DNA from 2 places in the Bradyrhizobium sp. USDA 241 genome. Region 2 is predicted to be linked to the other one. Evidence: riboswitches for the same ligand, from Rfam matches in the RefSeq annotation. Region 2 holds a riboswitch; the other holds the start of a gene.
What was found. A riboswitch is a leader RNA that binds a small molecule or an ion and turns the genes downstream of it on or off. The one in region 2 is predicted to bind glycine.

Region 1: another riboswitch for glycine. It lies ahead of ABIF91_RS41545 (D-amino acid dehydrogenase); the one in region 2 lies ahead of gcvT (glycine cleavage system aminomethyltransferase GcvT).

Annotation. Positions count from the first base shown of each region.
Region 1 is NZ_JBMGPZ010000005.1:4,056,693-4,071,303, reverse strand. It holds gene ABIF91_RS41555 (ABC transporter permease) at 1-717, opposite strand, end outside; gene ABIF91_RS41550 (ABC transporter permease) at 737-1,678, opposite strand; gene ABIF91_RS41545 (D-amino acid dehydrogenase) at 1,857-3,158, opposite strand; glycine riboswitch at 3,226-3,331, opposite strand; glycine riboswitch at 3,335-3,439, opposite strand; gene ABIF91_RS41540 (M20/M25/M40 family metallo-hydrolase) at 3,534-4,664, opposite strand; gene ABIF91_RS41535 (ABC transporter substrate-binding protein) at 4,934-6,541, shown strand; gene ABIF91_RS41530 (ABC transporter substrate-binding protein) at 6,638-8,245, shown strand; gene ABIF91_RS41525 (hypothetical protein) at 8,376-8,516, opposite strand; gene ABIF91_RS41520 (multidrug effflux MFS transporter) at 8,672-9,919, opposite strand; gene ABIF91_RS41515 (hypothetical protein) at 10,057-10,194, opposite strand; tRNA gene ABIF91_RS41510 (tRNA-Leu) at 10,363-10,451, opposite strand; gene ABIF91_RS41505 (hypothetical protein) at 10,626-11,042, shown strand; gene ABIF91_RS41500 (FAD-dependent monooxygenase) at 11,075-12,274, opposite strand; gene ABIF91_RS41495 (zinc-finger domain-containing protein) at 12,294-12,539, opposite strand; gene ABIF91_RS41490 (hypothetical protein) at 12,850-13,986, shown strand; gene ABIF91_RS41485 (alpha/beta fold hydrolase) at 14,103-14,611, shown strand, end outside.
Region 2 is NZ_JBMGPZ010000005.1:4,206,197-4,220,807, forward strand. It holds one part of gene ABIF91_RS42275 (IS3-like element ISRj2 family transposase) at 1-602, shown strand, start outside; partial or broken gene ABIF91_RS42280 (acyl-CoA dehydrogenase family protein) at 748-882, opposite strand; gene ABIF91_RS42285 (OsmC family protein) at 918-1,460, opposite strand; gene ABIF91_RS42290 (TetR/AcrR family transcriptional regulator) at 1,708-2,361, shown strand; gene ABIF91_RS42295 (hypothetical protein) at 2,665-2,811, shown strand; gene ABIF91_RS42300 (DoxX family protein) at 2,823-3,209, opposite strand; gene ABIF91_RS42305 (TrmJ/YjtD family RNA methyltransferase) at 3,440-4,648, opposite strand; gene ABIF91_RS42310 (NADP-dependent isocitrate dehydrogenase) at 4,986-6,200, shown strand; gene ABIF91_RS42315 (DUF3455 domain-containing protein) at 6,299-6,799, shown strand; gene ABIF91_RS42320 (cyclic nucleotide-gated ion channel) at 6,804-8,030, opposite strand; gene alaS (alanine--tRNA ligase) at 8,037-10,715, opposite strand; glycine riboswitch at 10,939-11,027, shown strand; gene gcvT (glycine cleavage system aminomethyltransferase GcvT) at 11,175-12,323, shown strand; gene gcvH (glycine cleavage system protein GcvH) at 12,334-12,702, shown strand; gene gcvP (aminomethyl-transferring glycine dehydrogenase) at 12,976-14,611, shown strand, end outside.

The sequences.
Region 1 (14,611 bases), 150 kb from region 2:
CGTCTCCGGCGAGATGCCGGCGCCGAGGAAGGAGAGGATGGCCTCGGTGAGGATGGCGCTCGCGCAGACATAGGTGCCCTGGACGATCAGCGGCGCGATCGTGTTCGGCATCAGGTGGCGCCACATGATCTTCGGCAGGCTGGAGCCGACTGAGATCGCGGCCTCGACGTAGGGTTCCTCGCGCGCCGACAACACGACCGAGCGCACCAGGCGCGCCACGCGCGGGATCTCCGGAATCGTGATCGCGATCAGCACGGTCCAGAGGCTGGCGCCGGACAGCGACACCACGGCGATCGCGAGCAGGATGCTCGGCATCGCCATCAGGCCGTCCATGACGCGCATCAGGACGGAATCGATCAGCTTGAAGAAGCCGGAGACGAGGCCGATCGCGAGCCCGATGGCGATCGACAGGATCGCCGAGCCGATGCCGATCAGAAGCGAGATGCGGCCGCCATAGATCACGCGCGACAACAGGTCGCGGCCGTAGGCGTCGGTGCCGAGCAGGAACTGTGCGGAGGAGGGCTTGAGCCGCTGCGACGGCGCGAGCTGGATCGGATCATGCGGCGCGATCAGCGGCGCGAGGATCGAGACCACCACGACCAGCGTGAGCAGGACCGTCGCAGTCGCAATGATGGGCGTCGAGGTGAGGAATCCGAATCGCGGCCGCAGCGGCGACGTGATCGGGATGGACGACTGGGGAAGGGTATCGACCGACATTTGTATCCTTATCCTTGCCTCAGTACCGGATCCGGGGATCGAGCAGGGTGTAGGCGACGTCGATGAGAAGATTGACGACGACATAGATCAGCGATGTCAGGAGGATCATCGCCTGGATCACCGGATAGTCGCGCGCCAGCACCGCATCAACGGTGAGGCGGCCGATGCCGGGGATGTTGAACACGCTCTCGGTGACGACGACGCCGGAGATCAGGAGCGCGAAGCCGGTGCCGATCACGGTGATCACGGGGACCGCGGCGTTGCGCAGCGCATGGCGCATCATCACCGCGACCTCGTTGATGCCTTTGGCGCGCGCGGTACGGACATAGTCCTCGCCGAGCACGTCGAGCATCGCCGCGCGTGTCATGCGCGCGATCAGGGCGATGTAGATGAAGGAGAGTGCGCAGGTCGGCAGGATGATGCGCTCGAAGAACGGCCCGAAGCCGTTGAAGATGCTGCGGAAGCCCTGTACCGGCACCCACCGCAGCTCGATCGCGAAGATCTGGATCAGGACATAGCCGACCACGAATACCGGCACCGAGAAGCCGAGCACGGACAGGCCCATCACGAAGCGGTCGATCCAGGTGCCGTGCTTCCAGGCCGCGATCACCCCCAGGGGAACCGCGACGATGACTGCGAGGATGATGGTCGACAGCGCGATCGAGATCGACGGCTCGACGCGCTGGCCGATCATCTTCATCACCGGCAGGTTGGAGATCAGCGAGGTCCCGAGGTCGCCGTGCAGCAGCTTGTTCACCCAGGTGATGAACTGCACGATCAGGGGCTCGTTCAGGCCGAGCGAGGCGCGGATGCGCTCGAGCCGTTCCGGTGTCGCGTTGTCGCCGGCCAGAATCGCGGCGGGATCGCCCGGCGTCAGCCGCAGAAGCAGGAACACGAACAGCGCGACGACGCCCATCACGGGCACCGCGGCCAGAACGCGGCGAATAAGATAACCCAGCATGCACTTATCTCCGGCTACGGAACGTGTGGAGCCCTGAGGCTCCCGTGAACTCAGTCGTGTCTATCATGCCTATCACTTGGGCTGGAAAGGCCGCCCGGAGACGCCGTCCTCTTAGGGCAAATTGTGTGCCAAGGGCTGCGCCGTAGCAAGAGGCCGGCATGTCTCCGATATCGACCACTCAGGATGCATGTCGCAGTTCACGCTCAACCCCAAGTGAAGGTGCCGTCGGCGGAGCGTTGAGGCCGCGCCAGCCGTCGATGGTCTGGGCGATCATCTGCGCCGTCGCGGCCGACAGAGTCCAGCCGAGATGGCCGTGGCCGGTGTTGAAGAACACGCCCGGTATCCGCCCTGCGCGCACGACCGGCATCATGTTCGGCATCATCGGGCGCAGCCCGGCCCACGGCACGACGCGCGACGTTTCGACGGCGGGGAAGTTGTTGCGCACCCAGTCGATCAGCGGCTGCACGCGGTCGGCGCGGATGTCGCGATTGAAGTCGTTGAATTCGGCGGTGCCGGCGACGCGAAAACGATCGGCGCCGAGCCGGCTGGTGACGATCTTGGCGGCTTCGTCGAGCAGGCTCACCGTCGGGGTGGCGTTGCGGCTTTCGGCGGTGTCGAGCTGCACCGTGATCGAGTAGCCCTTCACCGGATAGACGTTGACGCGCTCGTCGAGCAGGGCGGCGAAGTGACGGCTCGCAACGCCAGCGCAGACCACGACGCCGTCCACGTTCAGTGCGCCGCGCGCGGCCGCGACGGCATCGCTCGCGGCCAGATCGGTCCAGCCGATGACGAAGCCACTGCCGGCACGTGCGATCGAATCGATGTTGGCCTCGTGGATGAAGGTCGCGCCGCGTCGCTTGCAGGCTTCCGCCAGGCCGCGGGTGAACTTGTGGATATCGCCGGTCGCATCCGACGGCGTGTAGAAGCCGCCATAATAGTCCTTGCGCAGTGTCGGCTCGATGCTGCGGATTTCCTCCGGCGTCACCGGGCGGCGGTCGAGGCCGCCTTCCTGCAGCAGCGCGTTGACGCGCAGACCGGATTCGAAGCCGGCCTTGTCTCGATAGATGTGGAGGATGCCGCGGCGTTCGAGATCGAAGTCGATCCCCTCGCGCGCCGCGATGTCGAACAGATACCTGCGCGCTTCGATCGCGAGCCGCGTGGTCTCGATGGTGTTGGCGCGGTAGTTGCCGATGTTGGCGACGAACTCGCTCATCCACGAATATTTGTGCCAGTTCGGCCGCGGGTTCATCAGCAGCGGCGCGTCGCGCCGAAACATCCAGCGCAAGCCCTTCAGGATCGTCGCCGTGCTGTTCCACACTTCGGCGTTCGATGCGGAGAGCTGCCCGCCGTTGGCGAAGGACGTCTCCATCGCGGCGTAGCGGTGCTTGTCGAGCACCGTCACCTTGTAGCCGCGTTCGAGCAGGGCATAGGCGGTCGTGACGCCGGTGATGCCGGCGCCGATGATGGCGATATGGGTCATGACTAGGTTCGGGGCTCCCGTGTTTAGAGTCGGCTAACCGCCGGCCAAAGGCCGTTGGCGGCGCCCCATCTGTCACGGTTACCTGAGAGCTTGATCCGCTGCGGATATCGCAACGGACTATCCCCTTCGGTGGGCGCCACGATTGCCTGAAATCGCGCCGCCTCTCTCCAGATCGTCCTGACGAAACGGTCCTTTTGCCTGAGAGTTTCCGGGGCGGTTGCTCCGTCGGCGCCGCAACGAAGGCTGAAAGCCTTCGCCACGATCTCTCCCGCATCATCGCGTGGACGGCCGAGCAGTACGATACGCCTCATTTTTAGACAAGGCTAAATTTCGACCGTGACTGCCGACCTATTGTGCAGTGCAAATTCGATTCAATTACTCCAGAGTCGCCAGCAATCCCGCCATCAGCCGGCCGCGCTCGACCAGGCTGTCGACTTCGATGAACTCCTCCAGCGTGTGCCCGTTGCCGCCGCGCACGCCGAGGCCGTCGAGCGTGGGAATTCCCATCGCGCCGGTGAAGTTGCCGTCGGAGCCGCCGCCGGAGCTGGCATGCGGTAATTCCGCGCCGAGCGATTTGGCGATGCCGCGCGCCTTCTCATAGAGCGCCATGGTACCGGCATCCGGCTCCCATACCGGACGCGTCACGCCGCGCGTGACCTTGAACGTGACGTCGTTGGTGGTGCCCGACAGCGCCAGCATCCTCTCGACACCGCGGTCGAGATCGGCCTGACGCTTGGCCATGGAGAGCGCTTCGCCGGTTGCGGTCGTCGCAACGCAATTGACCCATTGTCCGCCGTGGACGACGCCGACCGAGAAGGTGCAGTCCTCCGTCGTCATCGCGTCGATCGCGAGGATCTGCCGCGCCATCTCGCGGATCGCCGAGCGTCCGGCCGACAACGTGGCGCCGGCGTGGCTCGGCCGTCCCGTCGCCTCGAGATTGAACCGCGCGATGGCGTAGCGTCCGGTCGTGACGCCGTTGTCGGCGCGGCCGGGCTCCGGCACCAGCACGTATTTGTTGCGCGCCGCTTCCGCCTCGATGATGTCCCGCGTCGAAGGCGTGCCGACTTCCTCATCCGGCGTGAACAGCACGGTGATCGGCAGCGGTGTGGTGAACGAGGCGCGCGCCAGTTGCCGGATCGCTTCCAGCGAGAGGTAATTGCCGCCCTTCAGATCGTAGATGCCGGGGCCATAGCACTTGTTGCCCTCGCGCCGCCATTTCAGCTTCTCGATGGTGCCGACCGGATGAACGGTATCCATGTGTCCGGCGATCAGGATGCCCGGCTCGCCCTGCTTGGGATGAGGAAAGCGCGCGCGGATGACGCCACCAAAGCCCTGGCGGCCGGCAATGCGCTCGATCGTCGCACCCATGATCGCCATATCCCGCGCCGCGATATCGAGCATGCGGTCCACGGCGCCTGCATCCCAGGTCGGACTCTCGCATTCGACCCAGCCGCGCAGGCCCTCGAGCATCGCCTCGGAATCAAAGGGAAGATTGGCAGGATTCATCTCAATGTCTCTCAAGCTTCGAAAGATGGAACGCGCATTGCATCGGCGCGGGGCAGGACAAGCGGAGGGTGTTGTAGAGCCAAACCGATCTTTGTGGAGCCCGTGCGCGCGCCGTGAGGGGCTGCGACGAAACCGGATTGACGCGCTCGGCACTGTCTGCAAGTCTCAAAAAGATAAAGGCATTGCATGAGGTTAGTTCGCCCAACGAATGAACCGCATGCTCAACCATTGACCTGCCTTTGAACAGTTTCACGTCAGGAGAACTTTCTATGTTCCACTTCATGCGCCGGGGGCGTCGCGCGTTCGCCTCCAAACTTGCGCTGTCGGTCGTCGCGCTTTCGACCGCGCTGGCCTCGCCAGTGCTTGCGGCCGGCAAGACCATCACGGCGGTGATGCATTCGGATCTGCGCATCATCGACCCGATCTTCACCACGGCCTACATCACGCGCGACCATGGCTACATGGTTTACGACACGCTGGTGGCCCCGGATTCGAGCTTCAAGATCCAGCCGCAGATGGCGGACTGGAAGATTTCCGACGACAAGCTGACCTATACCTTCACGCTGCGCGACGGCCTGAAGTGGCATGACGGTGCGCCGGTGACGGCGGAAGACTGCGTCGCTTCGCTGAAGCGCTGGGCCGCGGTCGACGGCATGGGCCAGAAGCTCATGGACTTCACCGCGAGCATCGAGGCGACCGATGCCAAGACCATCACGCTGAAGCTGAAGGAGCCCTACGGCCTGGTGCTGGACTCCATTGGCAAACCCTCATCGCGCGTCGCCTTCATGATGCCGAAGCGCCTCGCCGAGACGCCGCCGGACAAGCAGATCCCGGAACAGATCGGCTCGGGTCCCTTCAAGTTCGTGGCATCGGAATTCCAGCCCGGCGTGAAGGCGGTCTACGTCAAGAACACCGACTACGTGCCGCGCAAGGAGCCGGCGAGCTGGACCTCCGGCGGCAAGGTGGTGAAGGTCGACCGCGTCGAGTGGATCACCATGCCGGACTCGCAGACCGCAGTGAACGCGCTGCAGTCGGGCGACATCGACTTCATGGAGAACCTGCCGTTCGACATGCTGCCGGTGCTCGAAGCGAACAAGGAGCTCACGCTCGAGGTCTCCAACAAGTTCGGCTTCCAGACGCTCGGCCGGATGAACTTCCTGCATCCGCCGTTCGACAACGTGAAGGTGCGGCGAGCTGCGTTTCTGGCCATGAACCAGAAGGACGTTCTCGATGCGCTGGTCGGCAATCCCAAATACCAGAAGATCTGCGGCGCGTTCTTCGTGTGCGGTACGCCGCTCGAGACTGACGTCGGCGCCGAAACCCTGATCAAGGGCAATGGCATGGCGGAAGCCAAGAAGGCGCTCGCCGAGTCCGGCTACGACGGCACGCCGATCGTGATCATGGCGCCCGGGGACGTCACGACATTGAAGGCGCAGCCGATCGTTGCGGCCCAGCTGCTGCGCGAAGCCGGCTTCAAGGTCGACCTGCAAGCGACTGACTGGCAGACGGTGGTGAGCCGCCGCGCCAGCCAGAAGCCGCCGAAGGAGGGCGGCTGGAACATGTTCTTCACCAACTGGGTCGCGGCCGACGTTGCGAACCCGATCGCCAATCTCTCGATCAGCGGCCTGGGCAAGAAGGGCTGGTTCGGCTGGGCGGAAGACGCCAAGATCGAGCAGCTCAAGGACGCGTTCGTCCGCGCATCCTCGCTCGACGAGCAGAAGAAGATCGCCGCCGACATCCAGAAGGAGGCGTACGATCAGGTGATCTACATCCCGCTGGGGCAGTATCTCCTGCCGAGCGGCTGGCGCAAATCGCTGACCGGCGTGCTCGACGGTCCGGCAACGCCGCTGTTCTGGAACATCAGCAAGTCGGAGTAGGCGAGGCGTTCTCGACGCAACCTTCGTCCGAATCGTCACGCGGCGCCGCTGATGTCAGCGGCGCCGCCCGCCAGGAGAGATTCCAGGAGAGCCTCGATGTTCCAACTGATGAGGGGGCGTTGCGCGTTCGCCGCCAAACTTGTGCTGTCGGTCGTGGCGCTTTCGACAGTGCTGACCTCGCCAGTTCTTGCCGCGGGCAAGACCATTACCGCCGTAATGCACTCGGATCTGCGCGTCCTCGATCCGATCTACACCAGCGCCTATATCTCGCGTGATCATGGCTACATGATCTTCGACACGCTGATCGCGACGGATTCGAACTTCAAGATCCAGCCGCAGATGGCGGACTGGAAGATTTCCGACGACAAGCTGACCTACACCTTCACGCTGCGCGACGGCCTGAAGTGGCATGACGGTGCGCCGGTGACGGCGGAAGACTGCGTCGCTTCGCTGAAGCGCTGGGCTGCGGTCGACGGCATGGGCCAGAAGCTCATGGACTTCACCGCGAGCATCGAGGCGACCGACGCCAAGACCATCACGCTGAAGCTGAAGGAGCCCTACGGCCTGGTGCTCGATTCCATCGGCAAGCCGTCCTCGCGCGTTGCCTTCATGATGCCGAAGCGTCTCGCCGAGACGCCGCCGGACAAGCCGATCCCCGAGCAGATCGGCTCCGGACCCTTCAAGTTCGTGGCGTCGGAATTCCAGCCCGGCGTGAAATCGATCTACGTCAAGAACACCGACTACGTGCCGCGCAAGGAGCCGGCGAGCTGGACTGCCGGCGGCAAGGTGGTGAAGGTGGACCGCGTCGAGTGGATCACCATGCCGGACGCCCAGACCGCGTTGAACGCGCTGCAGTCGGGCGACATCGATTTCATGGAAAATCCCGCCATTGAAATGTTGCCCACCATCGAAGCCGACAAGGGGCTCAAAACCGAGATCCTGAACAAGTTCGGATTCCAGACGGGTGCGCGGATGAACTTCCTCCATCCGCCATTCGACAACGTCAAGGTTCGCCGTGCAGCACTCCTGGCGGTCAAGCAGAAGGACGTGCTCGATGCGCTGATCGGCGATCCCAAGTACTACAAGACCTGCGCCGCGGTCTTCATCTGCGACACGCCTTTCGCGACCGACCTTGGCGGTGAGACCCTCGCGAAGGGCGGTGACATTGCCGCGGCCAAGAAGGCGCTCGCCGAATCCGGCTACGACGGGACACCCGTGGTGCTCATGGCGCCGGGCGACGTGCTGACGCTGAAGGCTCAGCCGATCGTGGTGGCCCAGCAATTGCGGGAAGCCGGCTTCAAGGTCGACCTGCAGGCCACCGACTCGCAGACGGTGGTGAGCCGGCGCGCCAGCCAGAAGTCCCCGAAGGAGGGCGGCTGGAACATGTTCATCACGAACTGGGTCAGCGCCGACGTGGTCAACCCGATCTCCAACGTCGCCGTCGGCGGGCAGGGCAAGAAGGGGGGCTGGTTCGGCTGGGCGGAGGACGCCAAGGTCGAGCAGCTCAAGGATGCCTTCGTTCGCGCGACCTCGGCGGAGGATCAGAAGAAGATCGCGGTCGAGATCCAGAAGGAAGTCTACGATCAGGTCCTCTACGTGCCGCTCGGCCAGTACCAGGGTCCGAGCGCATGGCGGAAGTCGATCAGCGGCGTGATCGACGGTCCGGCGACGCCGGTGTTCTGGAATATGGACAAGTCGGAGTAGGACAGGACCACCCTTTCGTGGCAACGAACGCGGCGCCGCGGTCATCAGCGGCGCCGTTTTCGTTTGTCAGTTTCACGTCAGCGCTGCGGATGATTTCGGCCAGTCGGCGACGACCGAGTAGGCGTCGTGCTCAGCAGTGGCTGTCGCGCACCCCTTCGAGCCCCTCGCTCGCAAGCGGCGTGGTAAGGGTGGCCTGCTCAGCGCGCGGTTCGGAACGTTCCGTATTCTGCCGTTCTACCTCGGCGTGGTCTTCGCGGTGTTCCAGTTCCATTGCAGCGCCCTTTCGAATTGCTGCAGGACAACATCGAGGCCGGCGCGTTGTTCCCTGAAGCGCGATGCGATTGGGATGAATCGTCATCGCGTTCCAGGTTGTTGTTCAAGCATGTTCTTTTCGGAAAGCCGCTGCGCACTTTTCCGGATCATGCTTTAGACAGGGCGATGATGCGGCCTGAACAGTCGGCCCTTCTCGACCACCAGCACGATCGCGAGCGCGGCGAGGGTCGACAGGAAGAAGCCGAGCGAGAAGGGTAGCAGCGTGCCGTCGAAGCTCTGCCCGATCGCCATGCCGACCACGATCCCGATCAGCGTCGTGATCGAGCCGTAAAGCGACGAGGCGGTCCCGGCGATGTGTCCCTGCGGTTCCATCGCGAGCGCAGTGAAGTTGGCGACCATCATGCCGAACGAGAACATCATCAGGGCGGAGAGCACCATGAACAAGGCGAGCGGCAGTACGCCGAGGCATTCCGTCAGCAGCATCACGCCGGCCACCACCGTGTAGAGCATCAGCGCTCCGTGCGAGATCACGCGCATGCCGAGCCGCCCGACCAGCCTTGCATTGAGGAAGCCGGCAATGGCGACGCCGGCCGCGATCGCCGCGAAAGCGAGCGGGAAGTAATGGCCGAGGCGATAGATGCCGGTGAAGACCTGCTGGGCGCAGAACACATAGGCGAACAGTGCGCCCATCACGCTGCCGGCGGCCGTGGCATAGCCGATGGTCTGGCGATGGGTCACGGTCTGCCGGAACGCCGAAAGCACATCGGCGGGCGCCAGCGACCTGCGCTCTGACGCGGGAAGCGTCTCGGGCAGCCGCAGCACGCACCATGCGAGCGCGAGCAGGCCGTAGAGCATCAGCACCACGAAGATGCCGCGCCACGCCGTCACCAGCAGCACCGCCTGTCCGAACGAGGGCGCGATCACGGGCACCGCGATGAACACCATCATCGCGAGCGACATCACGCTCGCCATGCGGCGGCCGACATAGCAGTCGCGCACGATCGAGGTCGCGATCACGCGCGTCGCCGCGGTGCCGAGCCCCTGAAGCGCGCGCGCCAGCAGCAGCGTCTCGAACGAGGGCGCCGCGACCGCAAGCACGCTCGCCACAACATAGACCGCCATGCCGCCGAGCAGCACCGGCCGGCGGCCGAAGCGGTCCGACAGCGGCCCCATCACGAATTGGCCCGCGCCGAAGCCGAGCAGGAAGGTCGACAGCACCAGCTGGAGATGGTTCGCGACGGGAATGTTGAGGGCAGTGCCGATGCTGGGCAGCGCCGGCAGCATTATGTCCATCGCAAGCGGATTGAGCGCCATGATGGACGCGATCACGATGACGAATTCCGGAAAACCCATCGGACGGTGTCCCGCGGACACCCAATCGTCGGCATTGACGTCAGACAAGAAGATTACCCCTGAGATCGAGCGACTTTATCTCCGTAGAATGCTGCGTTGCACAACCCATGTTTCGGGATGGCTGGCAGGCGGATCGGGGGCGGCCAAGATTTGGCGAGAGCCGTCGGCGCCGACGGCAAATGAGGTCAGCGGGTGCTGCGGGCCCGCTCGAACAGATCGAGCGCCAACTGTTCGGCGGCATCGACACAGGCGAGATCGCGATGGATCAGCATCACGGTCGTGGCGCCGTCAAGCAGGATCACGAGCTGGCGCGCGAGTCCCATTGATCTCCTTTGCGGGAGAATCGATCGCGCAGTTTTGTCCTGCTCTCCACCGCGCTCATATGCTTCTGGATCGGACGAATTCGCACGGCGCGAAAGCACCTTGCAGGACCTCATGGATTACCGCACGTTCGTTTTCGGGCCGCGCACGGCCTGCGCGATCAGCTCCGTTGGTGCGGGCAGCCGGGGTCGAACCGGCACAGCGCTTGCGCACCGAGGGATTTTAAGTCCCTTGCGTCTACCAATTCCGCCATGCCCGCTTGATCCAACGGGATCAAACACTTAAGTCCATCTCCGGCCATCTGGAATTGGCGCGTTGGGGACCCGGAGGGACGGTTCTTCCTTAAGCGAGCCGGACGCACAAGGCAAAGCCTCAATCCGGACATCTGTTGTTGCTTTAGGCATTCTCAATCCACGGGGACTATTCATCCGGCATGGCTGCTTCGTTTTCCTCTTCGCTGCGCGGCTTTGGCGCACTCCTCGTGCTGCTTGTCGCCGGCGCCGCGCTCTCCGGCTGCGCCGGCATGAGCGAGACGATCGCACCGGCCTTTGCCGATCCCGCAAGATACGAATTGTACGACTGCAAGCAGCTGCAGACCGAGCGCAAGGCGCTCGCCAAGCGCACTGCCGATCTGCAGAGGCTGATGGAGAAGGCCGAGACCGGGGCTGGTGGCGCGGTCGTGTCCGAGCTTGCCTATCGCAACGACTATATTGCTGTGCGCGGGCAGTCGCAGTTGGCGGAGGAGGCTTGGCGCCGCAACAAGTGCCGGGAGATGCCTGAGACGACACCGCCTGCGGCGGAGCCGCCATCACCCGCCGGCAAGCCCGCTTCGACGTCCGGAAAAAGGTGATCTGCTGAGGCGTCCGCGGAGCGCGCTTGGCATCAGGGACGCCAGCTATAGATCCAGTCCTGCCGCGCCAGCATGCGCTCCGGGCCGAGCGCGCGGATCGCAAGGTCGCGTGCGAGCGCGAGCGGCCCGCCGAGATGATAGATCCTGCCCTGTTGCCGCGCGGTCCGCTGCACCCGAAGGACCCGCGCCTGGCGGGCACGGCCGTATTGCGTCAGCGCGGCGGCGATATCCTTGGTGCTCTCGGCGTCAGGGCTCAAATGGCGGGCGAGCACGGCGGCATCCTCGATCGCCATTCCGGCGCCCTGGGCTGCAAAGGGCAGCATCGCATGCACTGCGTCGCCGAGCAGCGCCACCGGGCCCTTGCTCCAGGGGCAGCCGTCGGGCACGCCGAACAGCGCCCATTTCCGCCAGCTGTCGACCGCGGCGAGCATCATCCGCGCCGGCGGCGGCCAGCGCGGGGCGGCAAAGGCGTCCATCACCTCGACAGGATCGCCGGGCGTGCTCCAGCCCGGCCGGTTCCAGGTGCCGGGCAGCACCGCGACCACGTTGATCTGGCGTCCGTCGGCAATCGGATAGGCGACCAGATGCGCGTTCGGCCCCATCCAGAGCTGCACCCGGTGCGCGGCATAGTCCTTCGGCAGTTGCGCGGCATCGAGCGTGCCGCGCCAGGCGATCAGCCCGGAGAAGCGCGGCTGCACCTCGGGAAACAGATGCTGGCGGACCGTCGACCAGATGCCGTCGGCGCCGATCAGGGCGCTCGCGAGATCGCTGCGGCGGATCGTGCCGCTGCGATGGACGACGGTGAGGCCCTTGGCGTGGGGCGCGACGTCCTCGAAGGTTGCACCCAGCTTCAGGTCGATGTCGGGATGATCGGCGACAGCGCCCGCCAGCGCCGATTGGAGGTCGGCGCGGTGCACCACCCAATATGGTGCGCCGGCACGCGCGGACGCTGCCTCGCCGAGCGGCATGCGCAAGAGCTCGCCGCCGGCGCGCGCGCTCATGATCGAGACCGCTTCCGGGGTTACCGCGCGCGCCTTGAGGCGTTCGGTCAGGCCGAGCTCGACCAGGATGCGGCTGGCATTGGGGGAGAGCTGCAGGCCGGCGCCGACTTCCTCGAGGCGCTCGGCCTTTTCCAGCACGACGATGCGGAAGCCGCGGGTCGCGAGCGCAAGCGCGGCCGTCAGGCCACCGATACCGGCACCGGCGATGACAATCGTTCGGGAGAGCGCCACCCCTGACCGACGGAAGCGGTCAGGCCACCTTGTCCTTCAGGACACATTCCGGCGGGCGGGCTTCGCCCGGCTTCAAGTCGGCCGCGAAGCGGTACAGCGTCGAGCAATAGGGACAGATGATCTCGTTGTCGTTGCCGAGGTCGAGGAAGACGTGCGGATGGTCGAACGGAGGGTTGGCGCCCACACACATGAACTCTTGCGAGCCGATCTCGATGACGGGAACACCGGCATCGTTATGGAAGTGCGGGACGACATGGTCGGACATCGTAACTCATCCTGGAGTGGCAATGGCGGCAGACACAATCAAGAACTGACGCGGCCTCTTTGAGGCGCCGCGGACCATACTTGCGGGTACAGATGATTGCTAGTCCAGCGGAACCGAAAGGTCCGCAATTGCCCCATGCTCATTTGCTCATGCAAATTCGACACAATCTTGAGGCCTGAGAGAAGCCCTTCTTTCGTCGGGGACGTTGTGTCGCAATTTTGGCAAACTATCTCTATGGACGACTGCAAGTTGCGACGAGGGACGAATCGTCAGGCGCAAGCGATCCGAAGGGACCATCCAGGCTTTCCGCATGAAGTGGCTGCGAATCAGTACAGCGTTGACCGGTATCGCGGCGTGCAGCTTCATGCTCGTGCAGGTCGCGCCGCATGCCCGTGAGGCCGGCGCGATCCTCGCTGCCCAGGATGATCCCTCCGCGCTGTCGGAGCTGAAGCTCGATGCGCTGCTGCGGCAGAACGACCGGCTGGTTCAGGACAATATCGAGGCCGCGCTCGCCGCCGGCGATACCGATCTCGCCGATAGCTTCGTGGCGCTGGCGCGCGATCGCAACATCGCGCTCCCCGACGACCTCCTGAACCGCGTCAGCGACGCCGTCAAGGCGGAGAACTCCACCTCGCATTTCGCCAAACGATTTGCCACCGGCCTCGTCACCGGTAACGCCGACGACGTCGCGAGCCTGTCGGGAACGGTGGCGGGCGATCTGTTCGTGTTCGGCGACATCAGGGATGTGGTGCGCGAGGGCATGCACCTCGCCATGGGCGAGGACACCGACCGTCTCGTGCTGGGGCTTGCGGCTGCCGGCCTTGCGGTGACGGCGGCAACCTATGTGTCCGTCGGCGGTGCCGCGCCGGTGCGCGCCGGACTGACGCTGGTGAAGGATGCGCGCAAGGTCGGACGGCTCGGCGAGGGGCTTGCCGCATGGGCCGGCCGGTCGGCGCGCGAGGTCGTCGACACGCCGGCGCTGCGGAACGCGGTGGTATCAGGCTCGGTGCTGCGCCCTGGCCAGACCGTGAGCGCGATCAAGGCCGCGTTCCGGGCCGAGAAGGCCGGTGCGCTGGTCCGGCTCGGCAAGGACGTCACGCGCGTCGCCGAAAAGACCGGCACGCGCGGTGCGATGGACACCTTGCGCATGGCCGAGGGTCCCAAGGACGTCGCGCGCGCGGCGCGGCTGGCGGAAGCGCAGGGCGGCAAGACGCGTGCGATCATGAAGCTTCTGGGCCGTGGCGCGCTGCTGCTCATCGGCGGCGCGTTCGACCTGGCGCTCGCGCTGTTCGGCGCGGCACTGACGCTGTTCGGCCTCCTGTCCTCCATCAAGGCGACGACCGAGCGCCTGACCCAGGCCTGGTGCGATCGCAGGCGGGCGCGGCGGCTTCGCCGGGCGCAGATCGCGGCTGACGCGGCTCTGGCCAGCGCGGGCACCACGGCCTGAAGTGCGACGCGCTCCAGGCTATTGTTTGAGCATTATGTTGCCGGAAAACCGCTGCACACTTTTCCGGATCATGCTCTAAGATCGACCCATCCCCACAAGACCCCACGGAACTGATGATGCCGAGCTTTCACAACGGCGCCGTTGAAATTGCCTATCTCGACGAAGGCGAGGGCGATCCGATCGTCCTGGTGCACGGCTTTGCCTCCAGCAAGAACGTGAACTGGGTCTATCCGACCTGGGTTTCGGAACTGCGCAAGAACGGCCGCCGCGTGATTGCGCTCGACAATCGCGGCCACGGCGAAAGCGCGAAGCTCTACGAGCCCTCGCAATATTCGATTCCGACCATGGCCGGCGACGTGCTCGCGCTGATGGATCACCTCGCCATCCCGCAGGCCGACATCATGGGCTATTCGATGGGGGGACGGATGACGGCGTGGCTCTCGCTCAACGAGCCGCAGCGCCTGCGCTCGGCGATCCTCGGCGGCATCGGCATCGGCGGCCTGATCGAGGGCACCGGGCCAGGCGAGAACGTGGCGAAAGCGCTGGAAGCGCCGGAGCTCGAGGACGTCACCGATCCGGTCGGCCGCACGTTCCGCGCGTTTGCCGATCAGACCCGCTCCGACCG
Region 2 (14,611 bases):
TGATGAAGCGCATGGGGATCGAGGCGGTCTATCGTCGCCCGAACACGAGCAAGCCGGCTCCGGGTCACAAGATCTACCCGTACCTGTTGCGCGGATTGAAGATCGAGCGGCCCGACCATGCGTGGGCAATGGACATCACCTACATTCCGATGCGGCGTGGCTTCGTCTATCTCGCGGCGGTCGTCGATGTGTTCAGCCGACGGGTCCTGGCCCATCGCGTCTCGATCACAATGGAGGCGGCCTTCTGCGTCGAAGCGGTCCAGGAGGCGTTGGCGAAGCACGGCAGGCCCGAGATTTTCAACACGGATCAGGGCAGCCAGTTCACCAGCCTCGAGTTCACCGATGTGCTGCTGGACGCGAAGATCGCCATCAGCATGGACGGCAAGGGCGCCTGGCGCGACAACGTGTTTGTCGAGCGGCTCTGGCGCACGGTCAAATACGAAGAAGTATATCTCCGCGCCTACGACAGCGTGTCCGAGGCGCGAGCGTCAATTGCCAAGTATCTGGCCTTCTACAATCAGGGACGCCCTCACTCGAGCCTTGACGGGCGCACGCCCGACGAGGCTTACTTCGGCACGCAAGCTATGGTGATGGCCGCATGACCGTCGCCGACGGTTTTGTCGTCGCTCTGGTCGGGCTACGCCCTCCCGACGCAACGACAAAACCGTAAAGCCCCGCGTTCAGCATAACCCGGCAGGAATCCACTTAAATCCAGCGGGGCGCTGTCCAAACAACCGGGGCCAGCTCTGGATAGACCGTACCGTCGTCGATGCCGGCGGCGAGCGGCGCGAGCTGCTCGCGCGCGATCCGCGCCACCTCGCCCGCAATGGACGGTGCGGGCTGATCCATAACTTCGGCCCGCGATAAAGCCAGTGAACCCATGATCGTCTCCCGCACCTTGTCCTGATTGCCGTCTGCTAGATGCCGACCTCGAGATTGACCGGCCGGGTGAAGGTGTTGGCGACCGGCGACCATTTCTTCACATGGGCAACCAGCGCATTGATCTCGTCCTGCGAGACGCCCTCGCATTCCATGTCGACCTTGACGCGGACGTCCGTGAACCCGACCGGCTTGTCGGAGGTGTCGCCGGTGCCCCAGACCGCCGTGATGTTGAGATCGCCTTCGAGCTCCAGCTCGAGCTTGTTGACGATCCAGCCGCGATGCACGGCATTGGCGTGCAGGCCGACCGCGAGGCAGGAGCCGAGCGCGGCGAGCGAGGCTTCGGACGGATTGGGCGCGGTGTCGTCGCCCAGCAGCCCCGGCGGCTCGTCGACGATGTAGGGCGGCAGGTTGCGGATGTAGTTGGCGTGGCGGAATTTACCTTCCGCGACCGTCTTGCACTTCAAGGTCTTGATGACCTTCGGATTCGCCTTGCCGTTGGCGATCAGCTGCTCGAGCCCATTCTTGTCGATGGGCGCGAGGCACCCCGTCAGCACTGTCTTTTGAACGACGGCAGTCATCAGTCTTCTCCCTGGCAGAAGTGGAAATCGGCAGGATACCGAACGGTCTGTTTCCTTGCATGGAGCGTGCCAGAAGCGACCAAAAGCGAAACGCGAAGCATTGGAGCCGCTTAGGCGTCGCTGCCTGCCGATTGATCAGCCCCCTCTTGCTCAAAGGCGGAGCAGATGACCGAGCGGATGCGAATCTTTTCAGCGCTGGACAGATGCGGCTTGCTGATGTGATGCAGCTGCGATTAAGTTGCAGCCCATGGCAAAGACGTCATCGAAGAAGAACGCGAACTCGCCCCACGCTGGCGCAGGCGACGACGAATCCGCGCGCGGGCGCCTGCTCAGTGCCGCGACGCATCTGTTCTGCAAGAACGGCATCAACGCCACCGGCATCGATGCGATCATCGAGGAAGCCGGCACCGCGAAGACCACGCTCTACAAATTGTTCGGCTCCAAGACCAATCTCGTCAACGCCGTGCTGGAAAGCGAAGGCAAGCAGTGGCGCGAATGGTTCATCGGCGCCATGGAGCAAGGCAGCGGCGATGCGCAGGCGAAACTCACGCGCATCTTTCCCGCGCTGAAGAGCTGGTTCGCGGAGGAGCGCTTCTACGGCTGCCCCTTCATCAATGCGGTCGGCGAGCACGACAAGGACGCCAAGCAGTTTCGCAACATCGCGCTGAAGCACAAGAAGATCGTGCTCGGCCATATCGAGAAGCTCGCCGGCGAGCTCGGTTCGACCGAGCCTGCGGTGCTCGCGCATCAGCTCGGCCTGATCATCGATGGCGCGATCGTCGCGGCGATGATCTCGCGCGACCCGGGCGTGGCCGATACGGCGGCACTCACGGCAGGCCCCCTGCTCGGCCAGTCCAAGGCGAAGAAGAAGCGGGCGGCGGAGCAGCTCGAGGCGGTGTGAGTCCGTAGGACGGTTAGGGAAACGCAACCGATCCCGTCCCTTCAGCGGTCACGCGGATATTCGAATGAGGGTGTCCGCGTCCAGTGGGTCAGCCAGGCTTACCGACTCTCCGACCTGCGCGCTCGTCGTCGCCACGGAGGCGGCGTTCTTCATTGAGACAAGGGGTGCCCGCAACCTGCAAGCTGCTCCGAGTGCATATTGCGTGTGTTCCGGCGCGTTGCCACTCAGAAGACGACTTGCCGTGTCGGCTCCTTTGGGCGACACTGGCCGTATTTCAGAGAACGTATTTTTCGAGAGGGCGTCATGCCCGAGATACTGGAAGTCATGCTGTGGTGTGCCGCGCTTGCGACGTGGCTAATGCTTCTCTTCGCGTTCCTGGGCGATGCCTTGAAGCCGCTCACAAGGAGCATCCGTCGCGCGATCGAGGACGCATTCAAGCCCCATGTGTGAAGTGATGCCGCCTACGTTGCCCGGTCCAGGCTGAAGCGGCCTGGCCCGGTGACGAAGATCAACATCGCGCCTCCCATGATCGAGATGTTCTTCAGGAAATGGTTGTATTGACCAATCTGCTGCGCGCCGGCGGGATATTCCCAGTAGCGGTGTGCGATCACTGTCGCCATCAGCACGAACACGAACATCAGAACTGCGCAGTAGCGCGTGCCGAAACCCAATATCAGACCAAGGGATATGAGGATCTCGACCGCTATGTTGATGATGGTGAACAGCTCAGGTGCTGGAAGGTTCAGCGACCTGAAGTAGCCCACCGAGCCGCCGAAATTGGATAGCGCTCCGTACGCGCTTCCGACGAATACCCACGCAAGCAGAATGCGGCCGATCAAGATCAGCACGCCCGCTGTCCTTGTGGCGAACTCGTCGAGCGCCCGTGACTCCAATTGGGATATCACTGAAAGAATCCCCCTGCTGTCCACGACCGGCTGAACCGTCCACGGCGAGAGCCAGCCTAGCATGATTGGCGGATCGCACGAAGCGCTCAGGCCGAGCTGCCGCTCACGAGTGTCAGCGGAGTTGACGCAATTTCGTGGGACGTAGTGGAGTACGACGCGCCTTGAGCCTGCTGCTACGGAGCGCTCGATCCGTCGGCCATCATCCGCGCAAGCCGCACGAGCTCCGCCTCGAGATCGCGCTCCACATCGGCTGCGCGGACGTCGAGCACCCGATAATCCCGCGCCTCCAGCCAGGTCCGCCGGCCCGCACGGTCTGCCGCAATCGCCTCGCCCTCGCCCGGGTTGACCAGCTCGATCGCGATCCGGTGCGGGAACGACACGAAATCCGGGATGTGGCGCCCGACCGGGGTCTGGCGCTTGAACTGGCCGGCGAAGCGGCGGTCGCGCGTCAGCGCCTGCCACAGCAGGCGCTCGGCGTCGGTCGGGTTGCGGCGAAGCAGGCGGGCGAGGCCGCGCACGGTCGAGCCGCTATCGGGGACGCCACCGCCCTGCCCGTGCTCGGCCAGCAGCGCGCGCAGGCGCGTGGCCTGCTCGCCGTCGAGCACGCCGCCCTTGGCCGGGCCCTTGCGTCCTTCGGCAATCGCCATGATCACGCCGTGCAGGGTGTGCATGTCCTGCTTGGTCGGCTCCATCCGGCTGAAGATGTTGCGCAGGTTCACCAGCATGGTGTCGCGCTTCTCGGCCGGGCGCAGGAATTCGACCTTGTCGAGCTCGCGCACGAGGTTGTCGAAGAAGGCCTGCATCTGGTGCTGCGAGGCGCGCTCGGAGCGCTCCGGCATGGCATGGGGCAGCGCGCCCGAGGTCGCGTGCTTGAACCATTCATAGCCGACCAGCAGCACGGCCTGGGCGAGGTTGAGCGAGGCAAAGCCCGGGTTGACCGGAAAGGTGATGATGCGGTTGGAGAGCCCGACCTCCTCGTTGGTCAGCCCCCAGCGCTCGCGGCCGAACAGGATGCCGCACCTGCCGCCGGTCGCGACGTGCCCGGCGATCTCGCTGGCTGCGGCTTCCGGCCCGACCACCGGCTTGGCCTGGTCGTGGGGACGCGCCGTGGTGGCGAACAGGAGGTCGAGGTCGGCGACCGCCTGCTCCACCGTGTCGAACAATTCGACCTTTTCCAGAATGTGGTCGGCGCCGGCCGCGGCGCGCTGGGCGGCGATGTTGGGCCAGCCGTCCCTGGGGTTGACGATGCGAAGCCGGCCGAGAGCAAAGTTGCCCATGGCGCGCGCGGCCATGCCGATATTCTCGCCGAGCTGCGGCTCGACCAGGATGACGATGGGACCGTCGAGGGATAGACCCGCCTTGCTCTTGTCAGTCCCCGACATCTCGCTTCGCTTTCACGCTGTCTTTCAAGGCCTTGCGGAGGCCACTTCAGGAGTTGATTCAAGCCGGCCCGCCGGGCGGGCCGCACCGCCGCCTGTCGTTTGCCTGTCCTGACGAAATTCTCAAGGGAAATAACGGGTTGGATTCGACTTGTGATTCTCTTCCGAATCCTCAGGGCCGGCCCTGGGGCGGGGCCGCTTCCCGCTCCCCATCTGCGGAAGCTGGATGAGCTAAAAGTGCATAATCCCTTGGCTTTCGCCCGCCGCGCGGCGATGCTAAGAGGCGGCGGATATTCCCGTGGCGCGCCAAAAGCGCCGTTCCCAAGAGGCTTCCCCGATCATGGCAAAAATCAAGGTATCCAATCCCGTCGTCGAACTCGATGGCGACGAGATGACCCGGATCATCTGGCAGTACATCAAGGACAAGCTGATCAACCCGTTCCTGGATGTCGAGCTGCTCTATTTCGACCTGGGGATGGAATACCGCGACCACACCAACGATCAGGTCACGATCGACGCCGCCGAGGCGATCAAGAAGGTCGGCGTCGGCGTCAAGTGCGCCACCATCACCCCGGACGAGGCCCGGGTGAAGGAGTTCAACCTCAAGCAGATGTGGAAGTCGCCGAACGGCACCATCCGCAACATCCTCGGCGGCGTGATCTTCCGCGAGCCGATCATCTGCAAGAACGTGCCGCGCCTGGTTCCCGGCTGGTCCAAGCCGATCATCATCGGCCGCCATGCCTATGGCGATCAGTACCGTGCCACCGACATCAAGTTCCCGGGCAAGGGCACCCTCTCGATGAAGTTCGTCGGCGAGGACGGCACCGTGATCGAGAAGGAAGTGTTCAAGGCGCCCGGCGCCGGCGTCGCCATGGAGATGTACAATCTCGACGACTCCATCGTCGACTTCGCCCGCGCCTCGTTCAATTACGGCCTGCTCCGCAATTACCCGGTGTACCTGTCGACCAAGAACACGATCCTCAAGGTCTATGACGGCCGCTTCAAGGACATCTTCCAGGACATCTTCGACCGCGAGTTCAAGAAGGAGTTCGACGCCAAGGGGCTGACCTACGAGCACCGCCTGATCGACGACATGGTGGCCTCGGCGCTGAAATGGTCCGGCGGCTATGTCTGGGCCTGCAAGAACTACGACGGCGACGTGCAGTCCGACACCGTCGCGCAGGGCTACGGCTCGCTCGGCCTGATGACCTCGGTGCTGCTCACGCCCGACGGCAAGACGGTGGAAGCCGAAGCCGCCCACGGCACGGTGACCCGTCACTACCGCGAGCACCAGAAGGGCAAGGAGACCTCGACCAACTCGATCGCCTCGATCTTCGCCTGGACTCGTGGCCTCGCCCACCGCGCCAAGCTCGACAACAATGCCGAGCTGGCGAAGTTCGCCAACACGCTGGAGAAGGTCTGCGTCGACACCGTCGAGGCCGGCTACATGACCAAGGACCTCGCACTCCTGGTCGGCGCCGACCAGCGCTGGCTCTCGACCACCGGCTTCCTCGACAAGGTTGCCGAGAACCTGACCAAGGAGCTGGCGGCCTGAGCCGTCCGCAATTTCGCCCGCCTGGGCCGGACATCATCACGGGCCGCGCTATCGAGCGCGGCCCGTTTCTTTTTTTGAGAGCTTTCGCGGAAACCGCCATGTTCATCAAGCATGCTGCCCCCACCCTGCTAGTTGCAGCCCTGATCGGGCCGGCCGCCGCTGCGGAGCCACTTCCCGAGGCCATCGCGGCGCCCGGCGAGAGCCTCGTGCTCAGCGTCCACGCCGAGGGCGCGCAGGTCTATGAGTGCAAGGCCGGCGCTGACGGCAAGCTCGCCTGGGCCTTCCGCGAGCCGATCGCGACGCTGCTGTCCGATGGCAAGACGATCGGGCGGCACTATGCCGGCCCGAACTGGGAGCTCGCCGACGGCAGCGCCGTGGTCGGCAGGGCCGTCGGCAACGCACCGGGCGCGACGGCCGCCGATATCCCCTGGCTGAAGCTGGAGGTTGCCTCCCGCCGCGGCAGCGGCACCCTGACGCCCGTCACCACGGTCCAGCGCATCAACACCCGCGGCGGCGAGCTCGACGGCGCGTGCGAAAAGGCGGGTGAGTTCAAAAGCGCGCCCTACTCGGCGGATTATGTCTTCCTGAAGAAAGGCTGACCGCTCAGCGGTCGGCGTCGTTCTTCTCCGCCTGCGCCAGCTCGGCGAGCGCGAGATCGCCGGTATCGGCGAGCCTCGCCTTGGCGGTGGTGTGGACGTGGTCGGCGAGCGTCGGCATGCGCGCGATCAGCGCGTGGAAATCCTGGGCGTCGAGCACGAGCAGCCGGGTCTTGCGCGTCGCCGTCACCGTGCCGCTGCGTTTTGTTTTGTGCAGCAGCGCGATCTCGCCGAAGAAGGTGCCGTCGGCAAGCCGCACATGCTGGCTTGGCAGCGCGATCTCGACCTCGCCGGCGGTGATGAAATACATCGACGAGGCGACATCGCCCCGCCGCACCAGGATCTCGCCCTGCTCGACGGTGCGCGCCCGCAAGAGCCGCATGATGTCGGCGATCTCCGCCGCCGACAGGTGCGAGAACAGCGGCACCCGCGCCAGCATGCCCCAGGTGACGACGAAATCGCGCCGCTTCACCTCTTCGGCGAAGGCGGTCGAGATGATCGCGACCGGCAGCGCGATCATGGCAAAGCCGGCGACGATGGCGAAGGTCGAGACGAACTTGCCGAGCGGCGTCACCGGCACGACATCGCCATAGCCGACCGTGCCGAGCGTGACGATCGCCCACCACATCGCCTGAGGAATGGTGCCGAGCTTGTCGGGCTGCACGTCGCGCTCGATGGCGTAGAGCAGCGAGGCGAAGGTCAGCACCGCGCCGATCAGGATGACGATGCAGCCGATCAGCGCCCGCCGCTCGGCATGCACGGCCGCGAGCAGCGAGCGCATCGCCGGCGAATAGCGGATCAGCTTGAAGAACGGCAGCACGCCGAGCGCGGCCAGCGTCGCATGCCCGCCGGTGGCGAGCACGATTGCCGCCGGCAGGAACGCCATGAGATCGATGATGCCGAGCGCGGAGAAGGCGTAGCCGAGCCGGTCGGCCAGCGCGGAGCCCTTGCGCTGGGTGTGCCCCGCCACCGTCCACAGCCGCGCCGCATATTCCAGCGCAAACACGATCACGGACAGGACGGTGATGGCTGCGAACAGCGCGCCGAACTGCGCATCGAGCTCCGGCAGCGAGGCGAGGATCATCGCGGCCACATTGAGCACGATGATCCCGATGATCAGCTGGATGAAGCGCGACCCGACCGAATAGGCCAGCGGATCGTGCTCCAGCAAATCGTAGAGGCGATCCCGAAATTCGGGATCGCGAAGCCCACGTCCGCGCGGAACGGGGGCCATGGCGACTTAAGCGCCCGCCATCGCTTTTTCGATCGCGGTGAGCGCGGCCGCCGCCTTGGCGCCATCGGGACCGCCGGCCTGGGCCATGTCGGGCCGGCCGCCGCCGCCCTTGCCGCCGAGCGTTTCGGAGGCGATGCGCACGAGGTTCACGGCGTTGAAGCGCGCGGTGAGGTCCTGCGTGACGCCGACCACCACACCGGCCTTGCCGTCCTCGGTGACGCCGACGATGGCGACGACGCCCGAGCCGATCTGCTTCTTGCCGTCGTCGGCGAGGCTCTTGAGATCCTTCATCTCGATGCCTTCCACGGCACGTGCCATCAGCTTGACGTCACCGACCTCGCGCACGCCGGCCGCGGCGCCGTTGCTGGCCGCGGCGCCGCCGCCCATCGCGAGCTTCTTGCGGGCGTCGGACAGCTCGCGCTCGAGCTTCTTGCGCTCCTCCATCAGCGCGGCGATGCGCGCCGGCACATCGTCGAGGGAGGTACGCAGCTCGTTGGCCGCGGTCTTCGCCAGTGCCATGGTCTCGTTGGCGTGCCTGCGCGCGTAATTGCCGGTCAGCGCCTCGATGCGGCGCACGCCCGAGGCGACCGCGCTCTCGCCCGTCAGCGTGATCAGGCCGATATCGCCGGTGCGCTTCACATGGGTGCCGCCGCAGAGCTCGACCGACCAGCCGAGCGCGTTGGCGCCGCGTTCGCGCGCGGTCCTGCCCATCGAGACGACGCGGACTTCGTCGCCGTATTTCTCGCCGAACAGCGCGCGTGCACCGGCCTCGCGGGCCTCGTCCACGCCCATGATCCGCGTGGTGACCTCGTCGTTCTCCAGCACCACGTCGTTGGCGATGTCCTCGACGCGGGCGAGCTCCTCCGCGGTGATCGGCTTCGGATGCACGAAGTCGAAGCGCAGGCGGTCGGGCGCGACCATCGAGCCGCGCTGGGCGATGTGGTCGCCGAGCACCTGGCGTAGCGCCTCATGGATGAGATGCGTCGCCGAGTGATGGGCGCGGATCGAGGAGCGCCGCGAATGATCGACCTCGAGCTGCAGCGCGGAGCCGAGCCTGATTTCGCCGCTCTCCACCGTACCGACATGGACGAAGAGATCGCCGAGCTTCTTCTGCGTGTCGGTGACGCGGAACTTGACGCCGCCCTCACCCGAGAGCATGCCGGTGTCCCCGACCTGGCCGCCGGACTCCGCATAGAACGGCGTCTGGTTGAGCACGATCGCGCCCGTCTCGCCGGCCTTGAGGCTGGCGACTTCGTGGCCGTCCTTGACCAGCGCGGATACCACGCCTTCGGCGCTCTCGGTCTCGTAGCCCAGGAATTCGGTCGCACCCAGCTTCTCGCGCAGCGGGAACCAGATTGCCTCGGAAGCCGCCTCGCCCGAGCCCTTCCAGGACTCGCGCGCCGTCACCTTCTGGCGCTCCATCGCATCCGTGAACGCCGCCTGGTCGACGCCGATGCCGCGCGACTTCAGCGCGTCCTGCGTCAGGTCGAGCGGGAAGCCGTAGGTGTCGTAGAGCGTGAAGGCGACGTCGCCGTCGAACATATCGCCCTTCTTCAGGCCCGCGCTCTTCTCGTCGAGGATGGCAAGGCCCCGCGACAGCGTCTTGCGGAAGCGGGTCTCTTCCAGCCGCAGCGTTTCCTCGATCAGCTTTTCCGCGCGCATCAGCTCGGGATAGGCCTGGCCCATCTCGCGGACCAGCGCCCAGACCAGCCGGTGCATCAGCGGCTCCTTGGCGCCAAGCAGCTGCGCATGGCGCATGGCGCGGCGCATGATCCGGCGCAGCACGTAGCCGCGGCCCTCGTTCGAAGGCAGCACGCCGTCGGAGACGAGGAAGGCCGAGGAGCGCAGATGGTCGGCGATGACGCGGAACGAGGCCACGGTCTGCTCGCTCGGCCCGGTGCCGAGCGCGGACGCCGTCGCATCGATCAGGTTCTTGAACAGGTCGGTCTCGAACACGCTCTCGACGCCCTGGAGGATGCAGGCCATCCGCTCCAGGCCCATGCCGGTGTCGATCGAGGGACGCGGCAGCGGCTGGCGCTCCTCCTTCGTCACCTGCTCGAACTGCATGAACACGAGATTCCAGAATTCGAGGAAGCGGTCGCCGTCCTCCTCGGGCGAGCCCGGAGGCCCGCCCCAGATGTGCTCGCCGCGGTCGATGAAGATCTCCGAGCACGGACCACACGGGCCGGTGTCGCCCATCGCCCAGAAATTGTCCGAGGTCGGGATACGGATGATGCGGTCGTCGGAGAAGCCGGCGATCTTCTTCCAAAGGCCCGCCGCCTCGTCGTCGGTGTGATAGACCGTGACGAGCAGCTTGTCCTTCTTCAGTCCGAACTCGGCGGTGATCAGCTTCCAGGCGAGCTCGATCGCGCGCTCCTTGAAATAGTCGCCGAACGAGAAATTGCCGAGCATCTCGAAGAAGGTGAGATGGCGCGCGGTGTAGCCGACATTGTCGAGGTCGTTGTGCTTGCCGCCGGCGCGCACGCATTTCTGCGAGGTGGTGGCGCGCTGATAGGGCCGCTTCTCCACGCCGGTGAAGACGTTCTTGAACTGCACCATGCCGGCATTGGTGAACATCAACGTCGGGTCGTTGCGCGGCACCAATGGCGAGGACGGCACGATCTCGTGGCCGTTCTCGGCAAAGAAGTTCAGAAAGGTCGACCTGATCTCGTTGACGCCGCTCATGTTCATCCAATCGGGTGTGCTGGGACCCGCTTCCTGCCATCCAAACCGGAGGTTAGGGCTGATATCTGCGGGTCAAAGCGCTTTTAGACAAGGCCTGCTTCAGTGTCCAGAAACTGTGCAAGGAGATCAGAGGGTTGCCGCAGGCGCGCAATCCCGGTTGAAAAGGCGAAACCGCCGCGTTGACAGGCTTGGTCGCCCTGTGGTCTGTAACCATCTATATCGTACGGCCACGTCGGGAGAGACCGGCTTTACTGCCGGCGCCGAAGGAGCAACCGCCCCGGAAACTCTCAGGCAAAAGGACCGCGTGGCTTTGACAGCATCTGGAAAGAGGCGCCGACGGGCCTAAGAACCCCGGGTGGCACCCGCCGACGGGATAATACTCTCAGGCACAGCGACAGATGGGGCTTCGACAGGTTGGCCCGGGGAATCGTCCCCGGGGAACCGCCGAGGACCCCTGTGATGCCACTACCCGACGACCAGAAATCGCTCCGACATACGCCCCTCCACGCCCTGCATGTGTCCCTCGGCGGCAAGATGGTGCCGTTCGCCGGCTACGACATGCCCGTGCAGTACCCCGCCGGCGTGCTGAAGGAGCACCTCCATACGCGCGCCGCGGCCGGCCTGTTCGACGTTTCCCATATGGGGCAGCTCGCGCTGCGGCCGAAGTCGGGCAAGGTCGAGGACGCCGCCCGCGCGCTGGAGCGGCTGGTGCCGCAGGACATCGTGGCGATTGCACCGGGCCGGCAGCGCTACGCCCAGTTCACCAATGCGGACGGCGGGATTCTCGACGATCTCATGGTCGCCAATTTCGGCGACCACCTGTTCCTGGTCGTCAACGCGGCCTGCAAGGACGCGGACGAGGCGCATCTGCGCGCGCATCTCGCGGACGACTGCGTCATCGATTCTCTGGCCGACCGCGCGCTGATCGCGCTGCAGGGCCCGAAGGCGGAAGCGGCGCTGGCGAAATTGTGTGCAGAGGCGCCGTCCATGACATTCATGGATGCCGGCCCGCATGAGGTCGCCGGCATCCAATGCTTCGTCTCGCGCTCCGGCTATACCGGCGAGGACGGGTTCGAGATCTCGGTCCCCGCGGCCGATGCGGAGCGTCTGGCAAAAACGCTGCTCGAAAACCCGGACGTGCTGCCGATCGGCCTCGGCGCCCGCGACAGCCTCCGCCTCGAGGCCGGGCTTTGCCTGTACGGCCACGACATCGACACCGCGACCACGCCGGTCGAGGCCGCGTTGGAATGGTCGGTGCAGAAGAGCCGTCGCAGCGGCGGGATGCGCGCCGGCGGCTTTCCCGGTGCCGGGAAGATCCTTGCGCATTTCGACAACGGCGCGTCCCGCCGCCGTGTCGGCCTGCTCGCCCTGGGCCGCGCACCGGTGCGCGAGGGCGCGCTGCTGTTTGCGGATCAGGCCGGCGGCGAGCCGATCGGCAAGGTCACATCGGGCGGTTTCGGCCCGAGCCTGAATGCGCCGGTCGCGATGGGCTATGTGCCGACGAATTTGAGCGCGCTCGGCACCAAACTCTTCGCTGAGGTGCGCGGCCAGCGCCTGCCGCTCGCAGTCGCCGCCATGCCCTTCGTGAAAAACACCTACAAACGCTGAGGACAAGACAATGACCACGACGCTGTACACCTCCGACCACGAATGGCTCGCGATCGACGGCGATACCGCCACGGTCGGCATCACCGATTACGCCCAGCAGCAGCTCGGCGACGTCGTGTTCGTCGAATTGCCCAAGGTCGGCCGGAGCTTGAAGAAGGCCGAAGCCGCCGCCGTCGTGGAATCGGTGAAGGCCGCCTCCGACGTCTACGCGCCTGTTACAGGCGAAGTGCTCGAGGCCAACGAGGCGCTGGCCGCCGAGCCGGCGCTGGTGAACTCGGATGCGCAGGGCAAAGCCTGGTTCTTCAAGATCAAGATTGCCGACAAGAGCGAACTCGGCGGCCTCATGGATGAAGCCGCCTACAAGGCGCATACGGCGTGAGATGAAGCGCGATCTTTCCACATCGCCATGGCCCGCGAAGGCGCAGGAGTATCGCAGATGAGGGCGTACGCGCGATGTCTCCACATCGTCATGGCCGGGCTTGTCCCGGCCATCCACGGCCTCCTCGCGGCACGAAGAACGTGGATGCCCGGGACAAGCCCGGGCATGACGAGTTTGTGGCACGGTGGTGCCGAAGGAACGTGATCCGCTTGTGCGACTGCCCCTGAACTGAGGGGCGTGACGACGACAGATGACCTGAAGCGAGGACCCATGATGACCGCGCACCGCAAATCCAACGGCGATACCGCCGCCTCTTTCGTCCGCCGCCACATCGGCCCCTCGGCGCGCGACGTCACCGCAATGTTGGAGACCGTCGGCGCGAAAAGCGTGGACGCGCTGATGGCGGAGACGCTGCCGGCGTCGATCCGGCAGGCCGCCCCGCTCGACCTCGGCAAGCCGCTCAGCGAGACTGAGGCGATCGCGCATATGGGCGAGCTCGCAGCCCAGAACCAGGTCTTCACCTCGCTGATCGGCCAGGGCTATTTCGGCACGATCCTGCCCGCGGTGATCCAGCGCAACATTCTGGAGAATCCGGCCTGGTACACGGCCTATACGCCCTACCAGCCCGAGATCAGCCAGGGCCGGCTGGAGGCGCTGTTCAACTTCCAGACCATGATCTGCGACCTCACCGGGCTCGACGTCGCCAATGCCTCGCTGCTCGACGAAGCGACCGCCGCCGCCGAGGCCATGGCGCTCGCCGAGCGGCACTCGCAGGTGAAGGCGAAGGCCTTCTTCGTCGACAAGGACGTGCATCCGCAGACGCTGGCCGTGATGCGGACCCGCGCCGAGCCGCTGGGCTGGACCCTGATCGTCGGCGATCCCCTCACCGATCTCGCTGAGACTGACGTGCTCGGCGCGCTGCTGCAATATCCGGGATCGTCGGGCGCGTTGCGCGACCTCAGGCCCGCGATTGCGGCGCTGAAGGCCAAGGGCGCGCTTGCGATCGTTGCCGCCGACCTGCTGGCGCTGACGCTGCTGGCCTCGCCCGGCGAGCTCGGCGCCGACATCGCGATCGGCTCGGCGCAGCGCTTCGGCGTGCCGATGGGCTATGGCGGGCCGCACGCGGCCTATATGGCGGTGCGCGATGCGCTGAAGCGCTCGCTGCCCGGCCGCATCGTCGGCCTCTCCATCGATTCCCGCGGGATGCCTGCCTACCGCCTCGCGCTGCAGACCCGCGAGCAGCACATCCGCCGCGAGAAGGCGACCTCCAACATCTGCACCGCGCAGGTGCTGCTCGCCGTGATCGCCTCGATGTATGCGGTCTATCACGGCCCCGAGGGCCTCACCCAGATCGCGCGCAACGTGCATCGCCGAACCGCCGTGCTCGCGAGCGGCCTGCGCAAGCTCGGCTTCGCGCCGCAGTCCGACAGCTTCTTCGACACGCTGAGCGTCGATGCCGGCGCCAGGCGCGCCGAGATCGTCGCGCGCGCCGCGGCCGAAAAGATCAATCTGGGCATCAGTGACACCGCGCTACGCATCGCGCTCGACGAGACCACGACGCCGGCGACGGTGGAAGCGGTCTGGCGCGCCTTCGGCGGCACCTTCGCCTATGCCGAGATCGACGCCGGGACGCGCGAGGCGCTGCCGGAGACGCTGAAGCGCACCACCCCGTTCCTCACCCATCCGGTCTTCCATGCGCATCGCTCGGAGACCGAGATGCTGCGCTACATGCGCAAGCTCAGCGATCGCGATCTCGCGCTCGACCGCGCCATGATCCCGCTGGGATCCTGCACCATGAAGCTGAACGCAACCACCGAGATGATGCCGCTGACCTGGCCGGAGTTTGCGACGCTGCACCCGTTCGTGCCGCGCGAGCAGGCCGCCGGCTATCACGCGCTGTTCGCGCGGC